One region of the Ramlibacter sp. G4-7 genome, then DNA from elsewhere that is predicted to be linked to it. Evidence: predicted binding sites of a transcription regulator. Region 1 holds the regulator's gene; each other region holds the start of a gene.

The links. Region 1 encodes sigma-54, which starts transcription at its own class of promoters, with help from an activator protein. Its sites were predicted from a motif close to TGGCANGNAANCTGCTTT; they were not measured.
Region 2: the regulator sigma-54 is predicted to act here: its motif matches at 1,618-1,635, upstream of AC3EGR_RS15540 (CmpA/NrtA family ABC transporter substrate-binding protein).
Region 3: the regulator sigma-54 is predicted to act here: its motif matches at 1,900-1,917, upstream of AC3EGR_RS08695 (transglutaminase family protein).
Region 4: the regulator sigma-54 is predicted to act here: its motif matches at 1,287-1,304, upstream of glnA (type I glutamate--ammonia ligase).

Annotation. Positions count from the first base shown of each region.
Region 1 covers NZ_JBYNTT010000031.1:77-3,638, forward strand. Annotated here, with positions in the region: gene lptB (LPS export ABC transporter ATP-binding protein) at 29-814, shown strand; gene AC3EGR_RS24870 (RNA polymerase factor sigma-54) at 840-2,402, shown strand; gene AC3EGR_RS24875 (THUMP domain-containing class I SAM-dependent RNA methyltransferase) at 2,399-3,562, shown strand, end outside.
Region 2 covers NZ_JBYNTT010000010.1:143,152-147,416, reverse strand. Annotated here, with positions in the region: gene tsaD (tRNA (adenosine(37)-N6)-threonylcarbamoyltransferase complex transferase subunit TsaD) at 1-307, opposite strand, end outside; gene AC3EGR_RS15545 (nitrate- and nitrite sensing domain-containing protein) at 370-1,593, shown strand; gene AC3EGR_RS15540 (CmpA/NrtA family ABC transporter substrate-binding protein) at 1,773-3,074, shown strand; gene ntrB (nitrate ABC transporter permease) at 3,083-3,940, shown strand; gene AC3EGR_RS15530 (ABC transporter ATP-binding protein) at 3,950-4,265, shown strand, end outside.
Region 3 covers NZ_JBYNTT010000005.1:85,352-89,616, forward strand. Annotated here, with positions in the region: gene AC3EGR_RS08695 (transglutaminase family protein) at 1-1,888, opposite strand, end outside; gene AC3EGR_RS08700 (protein kinase domain-containing protein) at 2,104-3,726, shown strand; gene AC3EGR_RS08705 (serine/threonine-protein kinase) at 3,729-4,265, shown strand, end outside.
Region 4 covers NZ_JBYNTT010000009.1:129,122-133,386, forward strand. Annotated here, with positions in the region: gene AC3EGR_RS14195 (EI24 domain-containing protein) at 1-354, shown strand, start outside; gene AC3EGR_RS14200 (competence/damage-inducible protein A) at 332-1,147, shown strand; gene glnA (type I glutamate--ammonia ligase) at 1,356-2,777, shown strand; gene AC3EGR_RS14210 (hypothetical protein) at 2,914-3,450, shown strand; gene glnL (nitrogen regulation protein NR(II)) at 3,455-4,265, shown strand, end outside.

The DNA of each region.
Region 1 (3,562 bases):
CGAGCAGCCTCGCCCCGGAGTCGCGCTGATGGGAGATGCGGAAACGGTGCACGCGCCGCCGGCCACGGAGACCGAGAGCCGGCTGGAAGCGCGCCACCTGCAGAAGTCCTACAGCGGCCGCAAGGTCGTGCAGGACGTGTCCGTGTCGGTCGCCAAGGGCGAGGTCGTGGGCCTGCTGGGGCCCAACGGCGCGGGCAAGACGACGTCCTTCTACATGATCGTCGGCCTGGTGCGCGCCGACGGCGGCGAGATCGCCATCGACGGCCGGGCCGTGGAGCACATGCCCATCCACCGGCGTTCGCGCCTGGGCCTGTCCTACCTGCCGCAGGAAGCGTCCATCTTCCGCAAGCTCAACGTGCAGGACAACGTGCGCGCCGTGCTGGAGTTGCAGCGCGATGCGCAGGGCCAGGCCCTGTCGCGCGAGGAGATCGAAAAGCGCCTCACGCGCCTGCTGCAGGACCTGCGGGTGGACCACCTGCGCGATTCGCCGGCCGTGGCCCTGTCGGGCGGCGAGCGGCGGCGCGTGGAGATCGCGCGGGCGCTGGCCACGCAGCCGCGCTTCATCCTGCTGGACGAGCCTTTCGCCGGCATCGACCCGATTGCGGTCATCGAGATCCAGCGCATCATCGGCTTCCTCAAGTCGCGCGGCATCGGCGTGCTGATCACCGACCACAACGTGCGCGAGACGCTGGGCATCTGCGACCACGCCTACATCATCAGCGAGGGCCGGGTGCTGGCGCAGGGCACGCCGGCGGACATCGTCAACAACGCAGACGTGCGCCGGGTCTACCTCGGCGAGCACTTCCGGATGTGAGGCAGGAAGCAATTCCGCTGTCCGTATGAAGCAGGGACTTTCGCTGCGCGTCTCGCAGCACCTCGCGTTGACGCCCCAGCTGCAGCAGTCGATCCGGCTGTTGCAGCTGTCCACGCTGGAGCTGAGCCAGGAGATCCAGCAGATGCTGGACGACAACCCCTTCCTGGAAGTGCAGGTGGAGGAGGGGCCCGAGGAGTTCGGCCCCGCTGCTTCCGACGCGCGCGCCAACGACGACGGCGACGCCGAGTCGGCCTACGAAGGCAGCGCCGTGGGCGCGGAGACCAGCGCTGCGTCGGCACCCGCCGAGGCGGACGCGCCCGAGTACGGCGAGGACAACGCCCCCAACTGGGAGGGCGACGGCACCACCGAGACGGTGCCCGACGACGGCGAGTGGGGCGGCGAAGCCCAGGCCGCGCGCCGCAACAACACGGGCGAGGACGACGAGGTCGACGCGACGGAGCTGGCGCGCGGCAACGAGTCGCTGCAGTCCTGGCTGCACCGGCAGGCGCTCGCCCTGCGCCAGTCCGAGGTCGACCGCGTGGCGCTGCGCTACCTGATCGAGTCGCTCAACGACGACGGCTACCTCGAGGACACGCTGGAGGAAATCGCCGCCAGCCTGGCGCCGGACGACCTGGAGCAGCACGAGGAGCTGGTGCACCGCTTCACGGTGGCGCTGCACCTGCTGCAGAACCTGGATCCGCCCGGCGTGGGCGCGCGCAACCTGGCCGAGTGCCTGATGCTGCAGCTGCGGGTGCTGCAGGACGCGCGGCCCGCCGACGAGGTGTGCCCCATCGCGATCAAGGTGTGCCAGCAGCCGATCGACCTGCTCGCCAAGCGCGACGTGAAGCGCCTGGCGCAGCTGTGCGGCGGCACCGACGCGCAGGTGAAGTCGGCCATCGCCATGATCACCCGGCTGGAGCCCAAACCGGGCCGCCGCTTCATCGACGTCGAACGCAACATCGTCATCCCGGACGTGATCGTCACCCAGGTCGGGCGCGGCGCGCGCGCCAATTTCCGCGTGCAGCTCAATCCGGACGTGATGCCGCGCCTGCGCGTGCACGACGTCTACGCCGGCGCGCTCAAGGCCCACCGCGGCGAAGGCCACCAGGCGCTGCAGCAGCGGCTGCAGGAGGCGCGCTGGTTCATCAAGAACATCCAGCAGCGCTTCGACACCATCCTGCGCGTGTCCGGCGCCATCGTCGAGCGGCAGCGCAATTTCTTCATCCACGGCGAGCTGGCGATGCGGCCGCTGGTGCTGCGGGAGATCGCGGACGAACTCGGCCTGCACGAGTCGACCATCTCGCGCGTCACCACCGCCAAGTACATGGCCACGCCCTACGGCACCTTCGAGCTGAAGTACTTCTTCGGCTCCGCGCTCGGCACCGAGACGGGCGGCAACGCCTCGAGCACCGCCGTGCGCGCGCTGATCAAGCAGTTCGTCGCGGCCGAGAGCAACAAGAAGCCGCTGTCGGACAGCCAGATCTCCGAGATGCTCCGGGAGCAGGGCATCGAGTGCGCGCGCCGGACCGTTGCGAAATACCGTGAAGCGCTGCGGATCGCGCCAGCCAACCTGCGGAAGGAATTGTGAAAGACCTGAGACTGTTCCTGCCCTGCGCCGGCGGGGTGGAAATGTATTTGCGCGACGAGGTCGCGCGCATCTGCGGCGAGGGCGGCCGCGACCTGCGCACGGCCCGCGGCGGCGTGCAGTTGCTGGCGACCTGGACCGAGGTGATGAAGCTCAACCTGCACAGCCGCCTGGCGCAGCGTGTGCTGGTCGAACTCGCGCACCAGCCTTACCGGGGCGAGCAGGAGCTCTACGAGGTGGCCAGCGCCGTCGCGTGGGAAGAGTGGTTCACGGCGCGCGACAGCTTCAAGATCGAACTCACCTCGCACCAGAGCCCGCTGAAAAGCCTCAACTTCGCCGCGCTGCGCATCAAGGACGCCGTCGCCGACCGCTTCCGCGCGCACGGCGGCGTGCGCCCCGACGTCGACACGCACCGGCCGGTGGCGCGCATCTTCGCGCACCTGGCGGCCGAGGACGTCACGCTCTACATCGACACCTCGGGCGAGCCGCTGTTCAAGCGCGGCTGGCGCGAGGACAAGGGCGAGGCGCCGCTGAAGGAAACGCTGGCCGCGGCGATGATCGCGGCCAGCGGCTGGGACGCGACCGTGCCGCTGTACGACCCTTGCTGCGGCAGCGGCACCATCGCCATCGAAGCGGCCCAGGTCGCCTGCAACATCGCGCCCGGCCTGCTGCGCCGCTTCGGCTTCGAGCGGCTGAAGCCGCACGCGGCAAGCGACTGGCAGGCGCTGAAGGCCGAGGCCCTTGCGGCGCGGCGCGCGCCGACGGCGCCGGTGTTCGGCAGCGACGTGGCCTTCCGCATGGTCGACTTCGCGCAGCGCAACGCCGAACGCGCCGGCGTCGCGCACGCGGTGCAGCTGCGCGGCGGCGACGCCCTGCAGCGCATGCCGCCGAGCGAGACGCCCGGCGTCATGCTGCTCAACCCGCCCTACGGCGAGCGCATCGAGGTGGCTGGTGTCGCGGGGCACGGCCGGGGCGGGCGCGAGCAGGCACAGATGGAGCACGCCGGCGACTTCTTCACCCAGCTCGCGTCCCACTGGAAGCGCAACTACGCGGGGTGGACCGGCTGGGTCCTGGTGCCCGATCCCAAGCTGCCCACGCGCATGCGCCTGAAGGAGTCGCGCCGGGTGCCGATGTGGAACGGCCCGATCGAATGCCGGCTGTTC
Region 2 (4,265 bases), on a different contig from region 1:
CCAGCGCGCAGGCGACGCCGGCGCCCACCAGCAGCGCGCCGGCAAGCCCGGGACCCCGCGTGTACGCGACCACGTCGACGTCGGCCAGCGCGCAGCCGGAAGCGGCCAGCACCTGTTCGGCCAGCGGCAGCACGCGGCGGATGTGGTCCCGGCTGGCCAGCTCCGGCACCACGCCGCCGTAGGCCTGGTGCATCGCGACCTGGCTGTGCAGCGCGTGCGCGCGCAGCACCGGGACCGCCGTCCCGCCGGCCTCGACCAGGGCCACGCCGGTCTCGTCGCAGGACGACTCGATTCCCAGAACGATCATGCGGCAGTGTAGCGGCCACCTCTTTTCCCTGGCCGCGGCACGCTTGTTGCTGGAGGGACCGGGTGAAATCCGGCTCCACCTTCCTGCTTGCCGCCCGCCAGTGCGAGATCGCCGAACTGGAGGAACTCGCCCGCACCGGCGAGCTGGTGGGCGCCATCGGCCGCTTCGTCCATGCGCTGCAGCGTGAACGCGGCCTGTCCAACATCTTCCTGGGCTCGCAGGGACGCCGCTTCACCGAGCAGCGGCGGCAGCAGGTGGCCGAGTGCGCCGAAGCGGAGGCCCAGGTACGCAGCCTGCTCGAGCGGCTGGACACGGACTCCGCGCAGGCGCGCAATGGCGCGCGCCTCTTCAGCCGGGTGGCCGTGGTGCTGCACGGCCTGGACGGCCTGCCTGCCCTGCGCGAACGCGTCGCGGGCCAGCTCGTGTCCGCGCGTGAGGCGACCGCGGCGTTCAGCAAGCTGCTGGCCGGGCTGCTCGCGGTGGTGTTCGAGGCGGCGGACAGCGCGTCCGACCCGCAGGTCTCGCGCGCCCTCGTCGCGCTGTTCAATTTCATGCAAGGCAAGGAGTTCGCCGGCCAGGAGCGCGCGCTCGGCGCGAGCCTGTTCGCCGCGGGCACGATCGACCTGGCCGGCCAGCAGCAATGGCGGCACCTGGTCGATGCGCAGCAGGCCTGCTTCCAGGTCTTTGCCGATTTCTCCGATCCCGAGGTGCTGCGCACCGACCAGGCGAGCCGCGAGCCTGGCGTGGCGGCGCAAGTGGAGCGGCTGCGCCGCATCGGCTGCACCGGCCACCCGGGCGCCGTGGACACCGGCCTGAGCACCGAGTGGTACGGCTGGTCCACCTCCCGCATCGATGCCATGCGCGGCGTCGAGGAGGTGCTGGCTGCGCACCTGCGGCACCTGTGCGAAACGCGCATCGCGCAGGCGCGCACGGAGCTGCGCGACCAGCGCGCCCTGCTGCACTCGCTCGCCCGGGAGGAAGCGTATTCCCGCGCGGACGGCCAGCTCCCCGTGGGCCCGCAACTGGAGCGATCGATGCTCGCCCTGGTGCAGGAGCAGTCGCGGCGCCTGCAGGCCATGGGCGACGAACTCGACGCCGTGCGCGCGTCGCTCAAGGAACGCAAGCTGGTGGAGCGCGCCAAGGGCCTGCTGATGGCGCATCGCGCGATGAGCGAGGACGAGGCGTACAAGGCCTTGCGCCAGCTGGCGATGAACCAGGGCCGGCGGCTGGCCGACGTGGCCGAAGCGGTGCTGTCGCTCGCCGAGGTGCTGCCTGCCGGGCGCTAGTGCACTGTTGCAGTGCACAAAAGCTGGCACGGTCCCTGCATTCCCCAACGTCAACGGGCGCCAACGACGGCGCGCGAACGATCCGACACCAGGACAACGGCGTCCATCCCTTGCGTGCCCCGCGCACGCAATGCGATGGCCGCCGTTTGTTTTTTTCCCTCGCACACCAGGAGCGCACGATGCAAAGCAACACCAACAAGGTCTCCCGCCGGACCGTCCTGCAGGGCGCGGCCGCGCTCGGCGGCGCCGGCCTCGCGGCCGGCTTCGCGGGCGTCGCCATGGCGCAAGGCACGGCCCCGGAAACGCGCGCGGCCAAGCTGGGCTTCATCGCGCTCACCGACGCCGCGCCCCTGTTCGTCGCCGACGAGAAAGGCTTCTTCAAGAAGCACGGCATGACCGAGGTGGAAGTGCTCAAGCAATCCTCCTGGGGCGCGACGCGCGACAACCTGGTGCTCGGCTCGAAGAGCAACGGCATCGACGGCGCCCACATCCTGACGCCCATGCCCTACCTGATCTCCACCGGCGCGGTCACGGCCAACAACGTGCCGGTGCCGATCAACATCCTGGCGCGCCTGAACCTCGGCGGCCAGGGCATCTCGGTGGCCAACGAGTACAAGGACCTGAAGATCGGCGTCGACACCAAGGCCTTCAGGAAGGCGCTGCTGGACAAGCGGCTGAAGACCGGCAAGCCGGTGAACGCCGCCATGACCTTCCCCGGCGGCACCCACGACCTGTGGATCCGCTACTGGATGGCCGCCGGCGGCGTCGACCCCACGCGCGACATCAACACCATCGTGGTGCCTCCAGCGCAGATGGTGGCCAACATGAAGGTGGGCAGCATGGACACCTTCTGCGTGTGCGAGCCCTGGAACCTTCAGCTGATCCACCAGAAGATCGGCTACACGGCGCTCACCACCAGCGAACTGTGGATGAACCACCCGGAGAAGGCGTTCGCGATGCGCGCCGACTACGTGCAGGCCAACCCCAACGCCACCAAGGCGCTGCTCAAGGCCGTGATGGAAGCCCAGATGTGGTGCGAGGACCCGAAGAACCGCGCCGAGGTGGCCGAGATCTGCTCGCGCCGCCGCTGGATCAGCGCGCCGGTGGAAGACATCGTCGAGCGCATCAAGGGCAACTTCGACTACGGCACCGGCCGCGTCGAGAACAACAGCAAGTTCCAGATGCGCTACTGGGCCGACCAGGCCAGCTACCCCTTCCAGTCGCATGACCTGTGGTTCCTCACCGAGAACCAGCGCTGGGGCTACCTGCCGCCCAACCTGGACACCAAGGCGCTGATCGCCAAGGTCAACCGCGAGGACCTCTGGCGCGCCGCCGCCAAGGAGCTGGGCGTGGCCGCCAAGGACATCCCCGCCTCCACCTCGCGCGGCGTGGAGAAGTTCTTCGACGGCAAGGTGTTCGACCCGGCCAACCCGAAGAAGTACCTCGACTCGCTCGAGATCAAGACCCTCAAGGCCGCGTGAGCACGCCCATGACCGACATCGTCGAATCGATCCCGGTGGCGCGTCCTGCCGCGCCCGGCCTGCTGCAGGCGTGGGGCAAGTCCGCCGCGCATGGCTTTCTCACCTACGTGCTGCCGCCGCTGGTGATCATCGGCTTCCTGGTGCTGGTGTGGCAGGTGCTGGGTTCGCGCCCCGGCGCCGCCCTGCCCGCCCCCAGCAAGGTGATCCAGGACACCTGGGAGCTGATCGCCCACCCCTGGTACGACCGCGGCGGCAACGACGTGGGCATCGCCTGGCAGCTCCTCGCCAGCCTCAAGCGCGTGGCCTACGGCTACTCGCTGGCCGCGATCGCGGGCGTGAGCCTGGGCGTGCTGGTGGGCCAGTCGACCTGGGCGCTGCGCGGCCTGGACCCGCTGTTCCAGGTGCTGCGCACCGTGCCGCCGCTGGCCTGGCTGCCGATCTCGCTGGCGGGCTTCCGCGACGGCAGCCCCTCGGCGATCTTCGTCATCTTCATCACCTCGATCTGGCCGATCATCATCAACACCTCGATCGGCATCCGCAACATCCCCGAGGACTACCGCAACGTCGCCAGGGTGATCCGCCTCAACGGCTTCGAGTACTTCGGCAAGATCATGCTGCCGGCCGCGGCGCCCTTCATCTTCTCGGGGCTGCGCATCGGCGTGGGCCTGTCCTGGCTGGCGATCATCGCCGCCGAGATGCTGATCGGCGGCGTGGGCATCGGCTTCTTCATCTGGGATGCGTGGAACTCCTCGCGCATCAGCGACATCATCCTGGCGCTCGTCTACGTCGGCCTCGTGGGCTTCGCGCTGGACCGCATCGTCGCCTTCATCGGCCGCAAGGTCACCCGCGGCACGTCGGCCGCCTGAGGACGCACCATGAGCAACGCCTACCTTTCGCTGTCGCAGGTCGACATGACCTTTCCCGGCCCCAACGGCGGCAGCCCCGTGCTGAAGGGCATCAGCCTCGACGTGCAACGCGGCGAGTACATCTCGCTGATCGGCCACTCCGGCTGCGGCAAGTCCACGGTGCTGAACATCGTGGCCGGCCTGCTGGAGGCCAGCTCGGGCGGCGTGATCGTGGACGGCCGCGAGGTGAACGCGCCCGGGCCGGACCGCGCGGTGGTGTTCCAGAACCATTCGCTGCTGCCCTGGCTGACGGTCTACCAGAACGTGGAGATCGCCGTCGACAAGA
Region 3 (4,265 bases), on a different contig from region 1:
AGTTCGCGGACTCGTGCCGGGCCGGCGCGCGTTGCAAGTCGGCGGCCTCGCCCGGCAGGCCGCTGCCCGTGCCGGTGCCAGCCTGCTCCTGGCCAGGCGCGCCGCGCACGTCCTGGAACACGCGCGGTGCTTCCGTGCGCTGGGTCGCGCCGCCTTGCTCGTAGCGGCCGCGCAGTTCGTCGAACGCCGGCAGCGCGTCCACCGGCGCCATCGGATCGCGCTCGACCAGGAAGGGGTAGTCGGCCTTGCGCACCCAGGGCTGGGAGTCCAGCGGCAGCCGGTAGCCCATGGGCGAGTCGCCGGGGATGAGGAACAGGCGGTCGTCGCGCAGGAACCAGGGGCCCGTCTTCCAGCGCGGCCCGCCCAGCTCCGGGGCGTCCTCCCGGGCCTCCAGCGGCAGCACGTGGCCGACGGCGGAGCCCAGCTTCTGCTCGAAGACCCGGCGCAGGCGCGTGCGTTCGAGTTCGTCGTCCAGGCGCGAGTCGAAGGGGTCCACGTTGACGGGCAGCTTGCGCTCGCGCCACAGGTAGTAGAAGACATCCTCGTAGGCGGCCTGGACGTACTGGTCGCTGATGCCCAGGCGCGCGGTCAGGCTGCGGATGAAGCGCTGTGCGTCCTCGCTCGTGTAGTGCGCGGCCTGGCGCTCGTCGGCGAACAGGTCCGGGTTGCGCCAGCACGGCTGGCCGTCGGCACGCCAGCAGATCGACAGCGCCCAGCGCGGAAGCTGCTCGCCGGGATACCACTTGCCCTGGCCGAAGTGCAGGAAGCCGTCCTTGCCGTACTCGGTGCGCAGCTTGTGCACCAGGTCGGTGGCATAGGCGCGCTTGGTGGGGCCGAGCGCGTCGGTGTTCCACTCGGCCGCATCGCGGTCGCCGACGGCCACGAAGGTCGGCTCGCCGCCCATGGTCAGGCGCACGTCCCCGGCCTGCAGATCACGGTCGACCGCGTGGCCCAGGGCCACCACGTGCTGCCACTGGTCCTCGGTGTACGGCTTGGTCACCCGCGGGGATTCGTGGATGCGCGTGACCTCCATGTGGTGGCTGAACTCCACCTCGGCCTCGTCGATCAGGCCCTCGATCGGCGCGGCGCCGGAAGGCTGTGGCGTGCAGGCCAGCGGAATGTGCCCTTCGCCCGCGAGCAGGCCGGAGGTCGGATCCAGTCCGACCCAGCCGGCGCCGGGCAGGTAGACCTCGCACCAGGCGTGCAGGTCGGTGAAGTCCACCTCGGTGCCGCTCGGGCCATCGAGCGCCTTCACGTCGGACTTCAGCTGGATCAGGTAGCCGGAGACGAAGCGCGCCGCCAGCCCCAGGCGCCGCAGCAGCTGCACCAGCAGCCAGCCGGAGTCGCGGCAGGAGCCGCTCGCGAGCTGCAGCGTCTGCTCCGGCGTCTGCACGCCCGGCTCCATGCGGATCAGGTAGCGCACGTCGCGCTGCAGCTGCTGGTTCAGTGCCACCAGGAAGTCGATGGTGGTGCGCGGCGTGCGGTCGATCTTCTCCAGGTAGGCCTGCACCATGGGCGTGAGCGGCTCGCAGGCGAGGTAGGGCACGAGCTCCTCGGCGACCTGCGGCTCGTACTGGAAGGGGAACTTGTCGGCGCTGGGTTCGAGGAAGAAGTCGAAGGGGTTGTAGACCGCCATCTCGACGACCAGGTCGACCGTCACCTTGAACTCGGTCGTCTTCTCCGGGAACACCAGGCGCGCCTGGTAGTTCGCGAACGGGTCCTGCTGCCAGTTGATGAAGTGCGTGGCCGGCTCGACCCGCAGCGAGTACGAAATGATCTTGCTGCGCGAATGCGGGGCGGGGCGCAACCGCACGACCTGGGGTCCCAGGTTGACTGCCCGGTCGTATTTGTAATGCGTGACGTGGTTCAGGGCAGCGTGGATGGACATGGCCCGGGATCGTAGCAATGAGCGCGCCACCGATGGGGCAGCTTCGCGCCGCCACGGCGATCAACCGGCTGCCGGCCGCGCGCTGCCGCTCTTCCGCGCGATTTGTAACAGACTGCCCGGATGTGCAGAGGTACCGCATTGCTGCGTTGCGACCGTGTGACAAAGTAGCCCGGCCGCTTGTGACGAGATGTAGTTGAACGGTACCATGTAACGAAATGCGACAACCTCTGGAAGCCCGTTCACCCGCCGAGGCGCCCCAAGCGCCCGGGCTGGCCGACTTCGTCGGAGAGTCGCAGCTGAGTTCGGTGCTGGGCACCACGGACGCCAGCCTGGTCGAAGGGCTGACGGTCGCCACTTTCCTCTATGCCCGCCTGCACAACTTCTCGGCCGTGGCCAACGCGCTGGGCCCGGACGAAGCCGCATCCTTCGTCAACGAAGTGCGGCGCGTGCTGACCGAACCCGTGCTGAAACTCGGGGGCGAGGTGGCGCAGCGACGGCCCGATTCCATCCTCGCGGTGTTCAGCAACAAGCACGACGACCGCAAGCCGAACCACGCCCAACGCGGACTGCACGCCGCCATCCTCGCCGTGCACGAAGCCGTGCAGCTGGCGCAGCTCGCGGCGAGCAAGCCGCAGCTGGCCGGCCTGCCGGTGCTGTCGCTCGCGGCGGGCGTTCACCTCGGACAGGCCGAATTGTCGCGACGCAACAACGGCGGCAGCGTCAAAGTGCATGCCATCGGCGATGCTGTCGAGGTGGCCCGCCTGCTGGAAGTCACCGCGATGGATCTGAACTGGAGCGTAGCCACATCGGCGGGCACGCGGCTCGCCGCCGCGGGCCGGGCCGACGGCGGCCGCATCGGCTCGGTCGGACTTCCGGACCACACCTTCATCGACGTGGTCGAAGTGACCGGCCTGGTGCCGCGCAAGGGCTCGCAGACGCCGCAGCGCGTGTTCGACATGCTGCGCGAGGCGCTCGCCGCCAACAGCCAGGGACGCAAGCGCCACGGCGCCGCCCCGGCCACGGCCGCGGGGATGTCGGGCGCCCAGTTCCTGATCGAGGGCTACCGCATCCTGCGCAAGATCGGGGAGGGCGGCATGGCCTCCATCTTCCTGGCGCAGGCCGCGGAGGGCGGGCCGCCGCAGGTGCTCAAGGTGATGCAGCTCGATCGGGCGGTGGAGGCCGACGGCCTGCAGCGCTTCATCCAGGAATTCGCGCTGCTCGCACAGATCCAGCACCCGAACGTCGCGCGCATCTTCCGCCAGGACTTCTCGGTGGCGCATGCCTACATCGCGATGGAGTACTTCCCGCAGGGCGACCTGCGCGCGCGCATGAAGGCCGGTCCGCTGGACCAGGCGACGGCGCTCTCGTACATCAAGCAGACCGCCGCCGGCCTCGCGGCGATCCACGACGTCGGCATCGTGCACCGCGACCTCAAGCCGGACAACCTGATGCTGCGCAGCGACGGCAGCCTGGCCCTGGCGGACTTCGGCGTGGCCAAGCAGACGGCGATGAAGATCACCGACACGGGCGACGGCGACATCGTCGGCACGCCTTACTACCTCAGCCCCGAGCAGGCGCTCGGAAAGGGCGTCGACGCCCGCTGCGACATCTACAGCCTGGGCGTGCTCGCCTTCGAGCTGCTCACCGGGCGCAAGCCCTACCACGCCAATTCCGCCCAGGAGCTGCTGCGCATGCACGTGCACGACCCCGTCCCCATGCTGCCGCCCGAGCATGCCCACCTGCAGGCCCTCATGGAAAGCATGATGGCCAAGGACCGGGAGCAGCGCTATCCCTCGGCCCGCACGCTGCTCGACGACCTCGCGCAGATGGGACTCTGACCATGCCGAGCGCAGTCGCCCCCGACGCATCCTTGTTCTGGCGCTCGCCCCGGGCGGCCAGCGACGACGAGACCATCATCGAAGTGCCGCCGCGCATCCCGGGCTACCGCCTGCTGCGCCCGATCGGCCGGGGCCGCAACACGCGCGCCTGGCTCGCCTTCGACCTGAACAAGCGCGCCGACGTCGTGCTGAAGCTGGAAGCGGCGCCGGGCATCTCGCTGGACCGCGACTGCGCCGTGGCGGCCCGCGTGCAAGGTCCCAACCTGGTGCGCATCCACAGCCAGGGCCGCACCGCGGCCTGGGCCTACCTCGCGATGGAACATCTTCCCGGTGGCGACCTGGCCTCCCGCATGGGACGGGCGCTGCCGCGTGAACAGGCCCTGCCGATCCTGCGCCAGGCCGCCGAGGCGGTGGCCCAGTTGCACCGGCACGCCCTGGTGCACCGCGACGTGAAGCCCGGCAACTTCCTGCTGCGCGCCGACGCCAGCCTGGTGCTGGCCGACTTCGGCCTGACCGTGGCGGCCGGCAGCGTCGACGCG
Region 4 (4,265 bases), on a different contig from region 1:
GGCTGGCTCACCTACCGCGTGATGACCTTCGACGCGCTCGCGGACCACGCCAGCAGCGAAGAGCGCCACCTCGTTTTCCGCCAGCACCGCATGTGGCTGCTGCTCATGGGCGTGGCCACCGGCTACCTGGGCGCGGCGCCCAGCATCGTGTGGGCCTCGGGCTGGTTCTTCGCCGCCGCCTTCCCCATCCTCATTCCGGTGGCGATCTGGATCTACACGCTGGTGTTCGCGTTCGCGTCGCTGTGGTTCACGCATTACTGCCTGGCCGCGCTGGCGCAGTTGCGGGCGCTGCCCGCCGCGAAAGCGGCTCCATCCCCGCTAGCATTGGCGGATGACAGCCCCAGCCCGCCCTGACATCGGCCTCATCATCGTCGGCGACGAGATCCTCTCCGGCAAGCGCGCCGACAAGCACCTGCCCAAGCTGATCGAACTGCTTGCCGCGCGCGGTCTGCAATTGGGATGGGCGGAGTACGTCGGAGACAAGCCCGAGCGCATCACCGCGACGCTGGAGCGCGCTTTCGCCAGCGGTGACATCGTCTTTTCCTGCGGCGGCATCGGCGCCACCCCGGACGACCACACGCGCCAGTGCGCGGCAAAGGCGCTCGGCCGCGGCCTGGAGCTCCATCCGGAGGCCGAGCGCCTGATCCGCGAGCGCATGCAGGACGTTGCCAGGGAGCAAGGCGTCCCTTACGAGCCCGAGCGCCCCGACAACATCCACCGCCTGAACATGGGCGTGTTCCCGGCCGGCGCCGCGATCATTCCGAACCCCTACAACAAGATCCCCGGCTTCACCGTCGGCACGGTGCACTTCGTCCCGGGCTTCCCGGTGATGGCCTGGCCGATGATGGAAAGCGTGCTGGACCAGCACTACGCCCACCTGTTCCAGCAGGGCGCGTATGTCGAAAAATCCGTGATCGTGTTCGGCTCGATGGAAGCGACGCTCACCCCCTTGATGGAGCAGGTCGAGCGCGAGCACCCGCGGGTCAAGGTCTTCAGCCTGCCTTCCGTGGATCACCCGACCTATGGCCGCCACATCGACCTGGGCGTCAAGGGCGCTCCGGCGGACGTGGACGCCGCGTACCTGCTGCTCCTGGACGGCCTGGGCAAGCTTCAGGTCAAGTTGGGCCCCGAACTGGTGCGCAGCTGAGAAGCACCACGACAGTGCGGCGCCGCGTTTTGCACCGTTGAGGTGCACTGAAGAGCGAATACGCGAGCTTGACCTGGGGAAAACGCCGCGGTTTCGGGGAGAATCGCCCCGCTGCTCGCGGTGCCTCATGCACCAGCTTTGGCACAGAACCTGCATCCCCGCCAGCCGCCTATTCATCAACAACCAACCATCCCCCAGGAGAAACCTGATGGCAGCAGCCAAGAGCGTCGCAGATGTCATGAAGATGGTGAAGGACAACGAAGTCAAGTTCGTCGACTTCCGCTTCACCGACACCCGCGGCAAAGAGCAACACGTGACCGTGCCCGTGTCCCACTTCGACGAGGACAAGTTCAGCGCCGGCCACGCCTTCGACGGCTCGTCCATCGCCGGCTGGAAGGGGATCGAAGCCTCCGACATGCTGCTGATGCCGGACCCGGGCACCGCCAACATCGACCCGTTCTTCGAAGAGACCACGCTGATCCTCAGCTGCGACGTGCTCGAACCCGGTGACGGCAAGGCCTATGACCGCGACCCGCGCTCGATCGCCAAGCGCGCCGAGGCCTACCTGAAGGCCTCCGGCCTGGGCGACACCGCCTTCTTCGGCCCCGAACCCGAATTCTTCATCTTCGACGACGTGCGCTGGGCGTCCGGCCCGAGCGGCTCCTTCGTCGAGATCGACGAGTACGAAGCCCCCTGGAACACCGGCAAGAAGCTCGAAGGCGGCAACAAGGGCCACCGTCCCACCACCAAGGGCGGCTACTTCCCGGTGCCCCCGGTCGACAGCACGCAGGACATGCGCGCCGAGATGGCGCTGATCCTCGAATCCGTCGGCATCCCGGTCGAAGTGTTCCACCACGAAGTGGCGGGCGCCGGCCAGAACGAGATCGGCACCCGCTTCAGCACCCTGGTGCAGCGCGCCGACTGGTCGCAACTGCAGAAGTACGTGATCCACAACGTCGCCAACGCCTACGGCAAGACCGCGACCTTCATGCCCAAGCCCATCGTCGGTGACAACGGCTCCGGCATGCACGTGCACCAGTCCGTGTGGAAGGACGGCAAGAACCTGTTCGCCGGCGAAGGCTATGCCGGCCTGAGCGAACTGGCGCTGTACTACATCGGCGGCATCATCAAGCACGCCCGTGCGCTGAACGCCATCACCAATCCCGGGACCAACAGCTACAAGCGCCTCGTGCCCGGCTTCGAAGCTCCGGTGAAGCTGGCGTACTCCGCCCGCAACCGCTCCGCCTCGATCCGCATCCCCTACGTGGCGAACCCCAAGGGCCGCCGCATCGAGGTGCGCTTCCCGGATCCCACGATGAACCCCTACCTGGGCTTCGCCGCCATGCTGATGGCCGGCCTGGACGGCATCGAGAACAAGATCCACCCGGGCGAGGCGGCCACCAAGGACCTGTACCACCTGCCGCCGGAAGAGGACGCGAAGATCCCGACCGTCTGCCACAGCCTGGACCAGGCCCTGGAGTATCTGGACAACGACCGTGCCTTCCTGACCAAGGGCGGCGTGTTCACCGACACCATGATCGATGCCTACATCGAGCTGAAGATGCAGGAAGTGCAGCGCTTCCGCATGACGACGCACCCGATCGAGTTCGACATGTACTACTCGCTGTAAAGCTTCCGGAGCAGGCGAAAGGGCGACAAATGTCGCCCTTTTCCTTTTTGAATCAAGAGCTTAATTGGCAATCTGAAGAGATTGGGTCATACTGAAAGGCCGTCCCGTGCGCTTTTGGCGCCCAGGAGAAAGCGCCATGAAGATCCGCCACGCCCTGATTCCCTTCGCACTCCTCGCCGCCGTCTCGGCTTCCGCCCAGACCACCATCTTTCGCTGCGGCAACACCTACACCAACGACAAGGCAGAAGCCCAGGCCAAGGGCTGCAAGGCGGTCGAAGGCGGCAACGTGACGGTGGTGCAAGGCACGCGCGTGAACTCCCCCAACGCCACGGGCAACAAGCCGGTGAACGTGGTGACCGCGCCGCAGGCCGGGCAGCGCGTGGGTGACGGCGAGCAGAAGGCCCGCGACGCCGAGGCACGCGGCATCCTGGAGGCGGAACTCAAGAAGGCCGAGGCCAGGCGAGCCGAGATCGCCAGGGAATACAACAACGGCGAGCCCGAGAAGATGGGCCCCGAGCACAAGAACCACCAGAAGTACCTGGATCGCGTCGCGGAACTCAAGGCGTCGCTGGAGCGCACCGACCAGGACATCGCCGGCCTCAAGCGGGAACTCGCCCGCAGCGCCGGCGCGCCTGTCCCGTCAGCCAACACGGCGAACGCGGCCGCAAAATGAGGGCTTGAAAAAGCCCCTCCCGCCCAACTTCCGTTTCCAGTCCTTCGACCTCCTGGCCACGCTCGTGGCGGTGGTGCGCGGCGACGGCACCGTGATCTTCGCCAACGCGGCCCTCGAGGACGCCACCGGCTCCTCGCGCCGCACCATCGAAGGCGCCAGCTTCCTCAAATTCTTCGCCGAGCCGCACGTGCTGCGCGCCGCGCTCGATGGCGCGAGCGGCAACGAGTACGCCGCGCTGCGCTACGACGCCCGGCTGGTGCGCCAGCAGGCCGAGGCGATGCCGGTGCACGTGGTGCTGGCCCAGACGGACACGCCCGAGGAGTTCGTCATCGAACTGCTGCCGCTTGAGGCCCAGACGCGCCAGGACCGCGAAGAGCGCCTCATCGACCAGGCGCAGGCGAACAAGGAGCTGATCCGCAACCTGGCGCACGAGATCAAGAACCCCCTGGGCGGCATCCGCGGCGCGGCGCAGCTGCTGGAAATGGAAATCGACGCTTCCCTCAAGGAATACACCCAGGTCGTGATCCACGAGGCGGACCGCCTGCAGACCCTGGTGGATCGCCTGCTCGCGCCGCACCGTCGCCCGCACGTCGTGGGCGACGTCAACATCCACGAGGTGTGCGAGCGCGTGCGTTCGCTGATCCTGGCGGAGTTCCCGCGCGGGCTGAAGGTGGTGCGCGACTACGACACGTCCATTCCCGAGTTCCGCGGCGACCGCGAGCAGCTGATCCAGGCCGTGCTGAACATCGCCCACAACGCGGCGCAGGCGCTGCAGGACCGCATGGCGGCCGGCGACGCGCAACTCACCTTCCGCA